Regions from separate parts of the Nonomuraea sp. B1E8 genome, predicted to be linked through region 1. Evidence: riboswitches for the same ligand, from Rfam matches in the RefSeq annotation. Region 1 holds a riboswitch; each other region holds the start of a gene.

The links. Region 1 has a riboswitch for cyclic di-AMP ahead of ABGA98_RS14340 (hypothetical protein). Riboswitches for the same ligand answer to the same signal wherever they lie in the genome.
Region 2: it holds a riboswitch for cyclic di-AMP, as region 1 does, so the genes downstream of both, ABGA98_RS25180 (C40 family peptidase) here and ABGA98_RS14340 (hypothetical protein) in region 1, are expected to answer to the same signal.
Region 3: it holds a riboswitch for cyclic di-AMP, as region 1 does, so the genes downstream of both, ABGA98_RS40580 (GH25 family lysozyme) here and ABGA98_RS14340 (hypothetical protein) in region 1, are expected to answer to the same signal.

What each region holds. Positions count from the first base shown of each region.
Region 1 is NZ_JBDPLS010000003.1:531,485-534,747, forward strand. It holds gene ABGA98_RS14330 (class I SAM-dependent methyltransferase) at 1-538, shown strand, start outside; gene ABGA98_RS14335 (DUF5302 domain-containing protein) at 614-814, shown strand; cyclic di-AMP (ydaO/yuaA leader) riboswitch at 978-1,112, shown strand; gene ABGA98_RS14340 (hypothetical protein) at 1,290-1,817, shown strand; gene ABGA98_RS14345 (alpha/beta hydrolase) at 1,856-2,701, shown strand; gene ABGA98_RS14350 (DUF4032 domain-containing protein) at 2,741-3,263, opposite strand, start outside.
Region 2 is NZ_JBDPLS010000007.1:433,550-436,812, reverse strand. It holds gene ABGA98_RS25190 (M48 family metalloprotease) at 1-331, opposite strand, end outside; gene ABGA98_RS25185 (hypothetical protein) at 344-1,159, opposite strand; gene ABGA98_RS25180 (C40 family peptidase) at 1,278-1,802, opposite strand; cyclic di-AMP (ydaO/yuaA leader) riboswitch at 1,876-2,038, opposite strand; gene ABGA98_RS25175 (NlpC/P60 family protein) at 2,435-3,263, opposite strand, start outside.
Region 3 is NZ_JBDPLS010000018.1:153,745-157,007, reverse strand. It holds gene ABGA98_RS40595 (nitroreductase family deazaflavin-dependent oxidoreductase) at 1-56, shown strand, start outside; gene ABGA98_RS40590 (Rrf2 family transcriptional regulator) at 74-547, opposite strand; gene ABGA98_RS40585 (NAD(P)H-binding protein) at 606-1,349, shown strand; cyclic di-AMP (ydaO/yuaA leader) riboswitch at 1,635-1,778, shown strand; gene ABGA98_RS40580 (GH25 family lysozyme) at 1,791-2,513, shown strand; gene ABGA98_RS40575 (isocitrate lyase/phosphoenolpyruvate mutase family protein) at 2,567-3,263, opposite strand, start outside.

The DNA.
Region 1 (3,263 bases):
CGACGAGACCCGTGGCGGTCTGCCGCGGGCCGAGGCCGCCGCCGCGGCCGTGCGCGCTCTGCTGCCCGGGGGCACGCTGCTCGACGTCGCGTGCGGCACCGGGCTGGTGAGCAGGGAACTGGCCGGGCGCGGCCTGCGGGTGCTCGGCGTGGACGCCTCCGCCGGCATGGCGCGGGTCGCCGCGGGGCGCGTGCACGTGGTCCTGGGTGACGGCCGCGCGTTACCCGTACGCGACGGGTCGGTCGACGCGGTCACCACGATCTGGCTGCTGCACCTGCTCGACGACGCCCGTCCGGTGATCGCCGAGGCCGCGCGCGTGGTGCGGCCGGGCGGGATGTACGTCACGACGGTCGACAAGCGCGCCGCCCACGGGTCCGGAGGCCGGCGCCGTCCCGCCGACGACCGGGAGCTGGTCGTGTCGGAGGCGGCCCGGCACGGTCTGCGCCAGGCCGGTGAGAGCACGTTCGTGGGTCACGGGCAGGGGCGGGACGGGCCGGACCCGGTGTTCCGGCTGCTGGCGTTCACCCGCGACGGGTGACAGGGCGAGGTCGGTTTCGCATCGAAAGCGACGCCGTGCGAAGCTGTGGTTGTCCCCAACACCATGGAGGTCCTCATGGCGGAATCACCGGAGCCGGAAGTCAGCGAAACTCCCGAGGACGAGATGAAGCGCAAGTTCCGCGAAGCGCTGGAGCGCAAGCGCAACCAGCACGCGGGCTCTGGCGCTGGTGGCAGGGGCGTCGACCCATCGAAGATCCACGGGGCGCACGGCCCGGCTGCGAGTAAGAGATCGTTCAGGCGCAAGAGCGGCGGCTGAGCCGGAAGGAACTGAGGGGGTACGGCATGCCGTACCCCCTTTTGTATTCCCGCGTCAGGTAGATCTTTGCCCGGTTAATGGCGAATCGTTTGCGTATGTCCGATTCGCTGCTAGAGTTGCCGCCATTACCAGCCGGTGACCTGGCCCTTACCCAAGAGAGGGCCTCCGGCTGGCGCCGAATCCCGACCCGATCGGGAACCGGGGACCCACCTCACTGGGGTGAATCCGGCTCGCGCCGGTAGGGCATCTCCACGCCCGAACCCGTCAGCTAACCCGGCAGGTGTGATGGAGAGGACATAACGCATGTATTACCGCGTCGTACCCCCGAATCGCGTCGTGCCGGCCGCCGCCTGAGCGGCCCGCCTTCCCCCCTTTCTTTGCCTCGCCCGATGTAGTCGCTCGGGCGTGCCGCAGCGCCGTGCCCTCCTGCCGGCGTGCCTCCCCCTCGTCCCCTCGCGAAGGACTTCACTTTTTCATGTCTCCCCTGTTCAGCCTGCGTTCCCTTGTCCTGCTCACCGCCTCCGCCGTCGGCTCGATGAGCGTCGCCTGCACGGCGGCACACGCCGATCCAGGGTCCGAGAAGAAGGCCCTGTACAAGGGCTCCACCACGGCGTCGTACTTCTGGGACGACGGCTCGGGCAGGGCCGGCGACACCGGCCTGCCCGCCAGCGGCAAGCCGATGCAGAAAGGCATGGCCGCCAGCCCGAGCTGGCCGTTGCTGACCGAGGGGTACGTGATCTACAAGGGCAAGAAGATGCCCTTCTTCGTCGGGGACAGAGGGCCGGGGGAGCCCTCCAGCCGCGGCATCATGCTGGATCTCGACGCCAAGACGTTCGCCGACCTGACCGGCGGCACCTTCAACCCCCGCACGCTGATGGTCAACGGCAACGGCGGCAAGGGGCACATCGAGATCGACTACGTCATCACCAAGTGGGGTGACGGCCTGGGCAAGAAGGGGCGGCCGGTGCCCTTCTCGACCGGCGCCTACGCCCGGCGAGGCTGACTTTACGAACGCGGCGCCAGAATGACATTCTGGTCACCGTGACCCTCCGCGTAGCCGCGAACGGCATCGACATCGCCTACGAACGCATCGGCTCCCCCGACGGACGGCCTCTGCTTCTCATCATGGGGCTCGGCGCGCAGCTCACCCACTGGGACGACGGGTTCTGCGAGCTCCTGGTGGAACAGGGGCACCACGTCGTCCGGTTCGACAACCGCGACGCGGGCCTGTCGACCCACCTCCACGACCTGGGCGTTCCCACGACGGGGGCGCCTTCGGCGTACCTGCTGGACGACCTGGCCGACGACACCGCGGGCTTCATGGACGCCATCGGCTGGCCGGCCGCCCACGTGGTCGGCGCCTCCATGGGCGGGATGATCGCCCAGTCCCTGGCCATCCGGCATCCGGCACGGGTGCTGACCCTGACCTCGATCATGTCGACGCCCGGCCCCACGGTCGCTCCGCCGACGGAGGCCGCGTTCGCGGCCCTGACCGCCCGCCCCGCCGCCGACCGCGCGGCCGTCCTGGCGCAGGCGCTGGAGACGTACGCGGTGATCGGCTCGCCCGGTTACGCGATGGACCGGGAGCGGGTCGTCCAGAGGGCCGGACGCGCGTTCGACCGCTGCTTCGACCCGGCGGGCACGGGCCGGCAGCTGGCCGCGATCATGGCGTCGGGCGACCGTACGGACCTGCTGGCGAGCCTGACCGTGCCGGCGCTGGTGTTGCACGGGGAGGACGACCCGCTCGTTCCGGTCGAGGGCGGCCGGGCCACGGCGGCGGCCATTCCCGGCGCCCGGCTGGTGACCTATCCGGGTATGGGCCACGACCTGCCCGAGCCGCTCTGGCCGGAGATCGCCCGCGAGATCGCCAAGCTGACCTCCGCCTGACTACGCGGGCCGCGCGTGAGGCGCTCCGCCTCCGCCCGCCTACTGAGCCTGAGCGTCCTCGCCGCCGACCGGCCGGGCCGCCTCGCCGGGGGCCTGCGGAGTGTCCCCGCCGGGGGTCTGGGCGTCCTCGTCGGGGAGCAGCGCCTTCTCGTCGGGCTTGTGCACGAGCACGTTGTCCACGTACGACTTCACGGCCGTGGCCAGCCCCACGTCGGCGTTCGCGCCCTCCGACAGATACCAGCGATGGTCGAGGATCTCGTGGAAGAGCTGCGCGGGCTCCAGCTTCCCGCGCAGCCCGGCGGGGATCGCCTCGACCGTGGGCTGGAACACCTCCGCCAGCCACCGGTGCGCCACGATGGCCTCGTCCTCGTGCCGCAGGCCCTTGGCGACCCGGAAGCCGTCGAGGTCGTTGAGCAGCCGCCGCGCCTGGTTCTCCTCCACATCGAGCCCGGTCAGCCTGAGCAGCCGCCGCTGGTGGTGCCCCGCGTCCACGACCTTGGGCCGTACGATCAGCCGTCCGGTGCCGACCTTGCGCCGCACCATCATCTCGGCCACGTCGAAG
Region 2 (3,263 bases), on a different contig from region 1:
ACGGCGTGCTGAAGGCGGCCACGGCCAGGATCACCGCCGCGAGCACCGCCAGGACCACGGCGGCCTGCCGCCTGAACCGGCGCTCGGCCGCGTCCACCACCGGCTCCTCCCCCGGGTCCTGCGCCGGGCCGTCCGTCGTCGCGGGCACTCCATCACCCTGCCCCCGTTCGCGACGTCTCCACGCCCCCGCCGCGCCGCCGTCCGTCCGCGCGGGGTCCTCCGCGCTGACGGCGCCCGCGGGAACACCGTCACCGGGCCCTGTGGCGGTCACCTCGCCGCCGCCCGCCCCGGCCTCCTCAGAGGGGCCGTCCGCGTCCCGCCGTCCGCTCATCTTTCTCCCCACTCACGCGAGCTGCTCCCGCACGTACGCGCGCCACCGTGCCGTCAGCGTGGCCACGGAGAGCCCGAGCGCGGCGAGCGCCTCGTCGACGCCGGCCGCCTGCGCATCACGGTAGAGCCTCACCAGGCTCCTCTCACCGAAACGGCGGGAGAGGAACCGACACGCCAGCCAGGCCTCCTGGTACGCCAGCGCGAGGCGTCCGGGGTCGGGCCCGCCGACGGCGAACGCCTCAGGCCCCGGCAACGCGGCCGGCACGCGCCCGGCCCGCACCTCGGCCGCCAACTCGGCGGCGGCCGTGCGCACGGGCAGCCCGGCGTCCCGGTAGGCGACGTAGTCGGCGAAGCCTTCGTAGAGCCAGACGGGCAGCCCGCCGGTGCCCGCGGCGACGTGGGTCAGCTCGTGGGTGAGGACGACGTCCTTGCCGGTGGAGGTGAGCCTGCCGAACGACTCGGGGACGACGATCACCCGCCCGTCGTCGGCCACCGCCGCCAGCCCGTCGAGGCGCTCCACACCGGCCAGCCGGGCGGCGTCCTCAGCGGAGCCGGGAACGATGACCACGGGCCGCACCGGGCGGCCGAGCACGGCCGTGACCCGCAGCCCGGCCGAGTCGGCGCGGCGGGCGAGATCGCTGAGCGTGCCGGGCGCGGCGCGGTGGCCGGTGACGAGGGAACGTGCCCCGCGGGCGGTGGCCTGGCCGTCCGGCCACAGGTCACGGGCTTGCGCGGGGAAGACGGGCGATCCGGGGGCGGGCGCGTCGGCGGCGAGGCCGAGGAGGAGGAGCGCGGCCAGCGCAGTTCGTCGGCTCACCTGCTCGGACACGCTGCCGATCGTAGTGGGCCCGATCGAGGGGCCGGCCGCCTTACGAGGGGAGGGGCGGGCTTCCACGGGAGCCCGCCCGGGCCCCGGAAGATCTCCCGGGGGCCCGGGCGGGGCTTCATCAGAGGCCGGGACGGACCGCGCCGACGAACGACGACTTGCGCCATCCGCCCAGCTTGTCGATGCGCACCCGTTCGCCTGTCCGCGGCGAATGGATCATCTTGCCCTTGCCGATGTACATGCCCACGTGGCCGAGCCCGTTGAAGAACATGAGGTCACCGGGCTTGAGGTTGCGCCAGGAGACCTTGTTCCTGATGCCGGCGAACTGGCTGCTCGCCACGCGCGGGATTTCCACCCCGGCCTTCTTCCAGGCGTACTGGACGAGGCCGGAGCAGTCGAACGAACCAGGGCCTGTGGCGCCGTAACGGTACGGGTCACCGATCTGGTTCTTGGCCACGGCGATGGCCTTGCCGGCCTTCACCTTCTGCCGAGCGATCTTGGCTGCTCGCTTGCGAGCCGCCTTGGCCGACGTCGCGGTGGCGGCGGCCGTGGCCGCCCTCACCGAGGAGACGCCGGCCGTGTCGCTCGTCGTCGCCGCCTGAGCCGTGGGGGCGTGGAGGACCAGACCTCCGGCCGTCACGGTCATCGTGAGCACGACGCCAGGCAGGGCAAGGCGGGACAGGCGGGGGTTGTGCAGGGAGGTAGACAGGATTTCTCCTTGGGTCTTCCACGAACGCCTACCGGGTTAGCTGTCGGATTCGGGCCTGGAAGTCGCCCTACGGCGCGATGGCGCGCCGATTCACCCCTGATCCCTGGGGAACTGGGATCGCTGGGTCCCCGGTTCCGTGCCTCCTGACTGCACGGATTCGGCAGGTCATCGCCCGCGTCATGGGGATATCGCGGCGATGACCAGCGGATCTTCATCTGCCTTCACATCGGGAGGGACCGATGTGGGTTCGCGGCGCCATGGCTTGTGCACCGCGACGACGCCAGAAGCTACGCCGGACGGTCAAGGATCGGCAAAAGCCGAGTCAGGCTGTAAAGATCGACAAAGGCCCCAGTAAACGTCCGAACCCCTGCTGGAACAGGGGGCACCGTTACCAAAAAGTGACCCTTCTCACATTTCGCGAAACACCGGTCTTGTCAGGGACCAAATGTCGCGTTTGTCACATTCCGCCTCGCATGCGCTGGACCCACGGTGATCAAAAGGAAGCAGAACGTGATCAAGGGCCGCCCGCGCGGGCGGCAACGATGGCGCATCGTAAAAGGCGGACGAAATTACGGGCGGACGGCGCCCACGAGGTTGCGGCCGTAGGCGGAGAGGCTGACGACCTTGACCACGTCGCCCGTCTGCGGCGCATGGACGATCTTCCCGTTGCCCGCATAGATGCTGACGTGCCCCAGGCCCTCGCTGAAGATGAGATCGCCGGGCTGGAGCGCGTTCAGCGACACCTTGCGGCTGGCGCCCCACGCCCACTGCGCCCACGTCGTCCTGGGCAGCGACACGCCCGCGGCCCGCCATGACGCCTGGGTCAGCCCCGAGCAGTCGTAGCCGCCCGGCCCCGTCCCGCCGAACACGTACGGCTTGCCGACCTGCGCGAACGCGAACCGCAACACCGCCGCGGCGTTCCCCGACGCGGGTCCCGTGTACTCGATGCCGGTGCTGTTCGGATTGCCGGTCTTGTAGGCGCCCAGCTTCTTCAGAAGCTTCTTCTGCTCGGCGATCAGCCCGAGGATCTCCTTGCGCTCCTTCTCGACCTCGCCACGGACCTCGTCGGCCGACCGCAGGGCGTCCTGCGCCTTGTCGCGTTCCTTCTTCAGCCCGCGGTTCTCCCGGTCGAACGCGGCCAGCTTCTCCGAGCGCTCTTTGGCCATCTGCCCGGCCAGCGCCATCCCGGCCAGCCGTCCCTGCGGGTTGTCGGCACCGACCAGCCCCGGCATGGTGGTGGCGTAGCCGCCGGCCCGATAGACGGTGGCGGCCATGTCGGCGATCTGGGTGCGCAGGTCGGCGACCGTACGGAGTTTGCGCTTGTAGCTCGTGTTCAGCTTCGCGTAGGTGCCCTTGGCCTTCTTGTAGCGCTCGGTCGCCGTGTTGTAGCGGTCGACG
Region 3 (3,263 bases), on a different contig from region 1:
AGGTGGGGCGGCACATACCGTTCGTCCGCTTCACCCCGCACGCCCCTGGCGCGTGACGCGACCTGATCTCCGGCTACGTGGTGCCCGACAGGCGCTGCCGGGTGCGGGCCGGCGCCCACTCCGGCAGCTCGGCGAGGATGTCGGCGAGGGTGACGTCGGCGAGGCTGGCCCGCCATGCCCGGTGGGCGTCGGCCATCTTCTCGGCGAGGACGCACATGCGCTCGCACTCCTCCGGGGGCAGCGCGCCGCGTCCCCGCTGACGGATCTCGCGGCACTCGTACGGCGTGGACCGGCCGTCGACGGCCTCGACGATCTGCAGCAGCGTGATCTCGGCGGCGGGCCGCGCCAGCCGGAAGCCTCCCCTCGGTCCGGTGGACGCGGCCAGCAGCCCGGCCTTGACCAGCTCCTTGAGCTGCTTGGTGAGGTAGGCCGCCGGGAGGTCGTAGTGGAGCGCGAGCTGCGCGGCCGACGCGCTGGCTCCCGGCTCGAGCTGGGCCAGCGTGGTCGCGCAGTGCAGAACCCACTCGGTGCTCACAGGCAGCTTCACGCCCCGATTCTATCGCAGCTATTATGGACCCGTTTAGTCCATAATTAAGGGGATCATCATGCGGATCGCAGTCGCCGGCGCGACCGGGAACATCGGGTCGCTCACCGCCGCGACCCTCGAACGCGACGGCCACGAGGTCGTGCGCATCAGTCGTTCGCTCGGCGTGGACCTGGCGACCGGCGACGGGCTCGACGACGTCCTGGCCGGTGCGGAGGCGGTCGTCGACGCCATCAACGCGCCGGCGGCCGGCCCGGAGGAGACGGTGGCGTTCTTCGGCGCCACCACGCGCACCCTGCTGGCCGCCGGGGAGCGGGCGGGGGTGCGCCACCACGTCCTGCTGTCGATCGTCGGGATCCATCGCGTCGAGGGCAACGCCCACTACGCCGGCAAGCGGGAGCAGGAGCGCCTCGTGGCCGCCGGGCCGGTGCCGTGGACGATCGTGCCGGTCACGCAGTTCCACGACTTCGCCGAAATGGTGGCGGGCTGGACGGAGCAGGACGGCGTCGCCACGATCGCGCCGCTGCTCGTCCAGCCGATCGCGCCCGCCGACGTGGCCGGCGTCCTCGCCGAGCTCGCGGCCGGGGAGCCTCGGGGGCGGTACGCCGACGTCGCGGGCCCCGAGCCGCAGGACCTGGTGGACATGGCCCGGCGCACCCACGAGGCGCGGGGCCGTACGGTGCGGCTCGTGCCGACGTGGTCGGGGATCTTCGGCCCGGCGATGGCGGGCGACGTGCTGCTGCCCGGCGAGGGCGCGCACATCGCGCCGACCACCTTCGACGACTGGCTCGCCGGGCAGGGGTAGCCGAAGGGCCCCGGCGCCCCCGGATGACCTGCCGGTGCCGGCGGTACGCCCACCGGCTCGCGTCACAGGGGCATCACGGGTCCCCTTCCGGTGGGACCCGCGTACGGTGCCGGAAAAACTTTGCCGAAGCCCTGGAACGCCTGCGAGAGCGGCGATCCAGGGCTTCCCCATGGCGAACGACATTGCATAGCGATTTGTACCGCTTGCAGCGTTTATGGGGCGTTATATACCTTCTTGGGATTACGGCATACGGCACAGGCGAACGCTTGCCGAACCGTTTGCCGCGACGTTGACAGGCCGAATCCGCACAGCGCGGAACCGGGGACCCACCTTTCCGGGGTGAATCGCACGCCAGCCGAGGGCTGCGCGCGTAGGGCACTTCCAAGCCCGAACCCGTCAGCTAACCCGGTAGGCACATGGAAGCAAGGAGTCAATCCCCCCATGCGCGAACTCACGCGACGTCTCACCCTGTCCGCCGCCGGCGCCCTGCTGGCCGGAACCACCGCCATCGCGGGCGTGAGCCTGCCCGCGCACGCCTCGCCCGTCGAGCCGGCCCCGGCCCAGGCGGCCGAGCAGCGCACGCTCACCTACGGCCAGGACGTGTCCAACCACCAGCCGCTGCACGACTGGGCCGCCAGCCCTGCGCAGTTCGGCATCATCAAGGCCACCGAGGGCACCGACTTCCGCGACGCCGCCTTCGCCAGGCACTGGAGCGAGCTGGGCAAGAAGGGCATCGTGCGCGGGGCGTACCACTACGCACACCCCGGCAACGACCCCATCGCCGAGGCCGACCACTTCCTGTCCATGGTGAACTCCCAGCCCTCCAAGCCCGGCGACCTGCTGGTGCTGGACCTGGAGACCACCGACGGCAAGTCCGTCGAGGAGGTCAACGCCTGGGCCAAGGCGTGGCTGTCGCACGTGAAGGCCGAGACCGGGGTCACCCCGATGTTCTACAGCGGCTGGAACTTCGCCGACACCTACGGCAAGGGCCTGGCCGAGTACCCGCTGTGGGTGGCCCACTACAGCAAGCCGAAGGGGACGGTGACGCCGCCCGCCGACTGGAAGACCTGGACCATCCACCAGTACTCCGACTCCCCCATCGACCAGAACGTCTCGGCGCTCACCCCCGACGAGCTGCGCGCCCTGGGCCGCACGTCGGCCTGACCGGGTTCGGGCAGGCGGGAACCTCCGCACAGCACCTGCCTGCCCGCCGCGGGTCAGGCCGCGTACGGGTCCTGGCCCGCGCGGATGCGGCCCACCATGGTCTTGAGCGCCTCCAGCGCGGTCAGGTACGTCAGCGGGCCGAAGGACACGCGGGCGACGCCGAGGGAGGCCAGCCTGCCCAGGTCCATGCCGGGCATGCAGGCGACGTTGACCGGCCCGGGGACGGCCTTGACGAGGTCGCCGACCACCTCTTCCGACGGGGCCATGATGGGGTAGACGCAGTCGGCGCCGGCCTCCAGGTAGCGGCGCCCGCGCTCGGCGACCTCCTCGGTCGAGGTGGAGCCGGTCAGGAACACGTCGACCCGCGCGTTGATCACCAGGTCGGGGCCCGCCTCCCGGAGGGCCGCGATGCGCGCGGCCTGCGTCCCGGCGTCGACGAGTCCCCCGGCCCGGTGGTCGGTGTCCTCGATGTTGAACCCGGCCGCGCCGATGGCGGTGAGCCGCTCGACGAGCTCGCCGGGCGGCAGGCCGTAGCCGGCTTCGGCGTCGACGGTCACCGGCACGTCCACGGCCCTGATGATCCTGGCGGCGATGTCGAACATCTCGCCGACCGGTGCGCCCTCGTGGTCGTCGCGTCCCAGCAGGGCGGCGATGGACGCGCTGGCGGTCGCCAGGGCGGGATAGCCGGCCTCGGCCACGACGGTTGCGCTGCCCGCGTCCCACACGTTGGGCAGGATCAGCGGGTCGCCG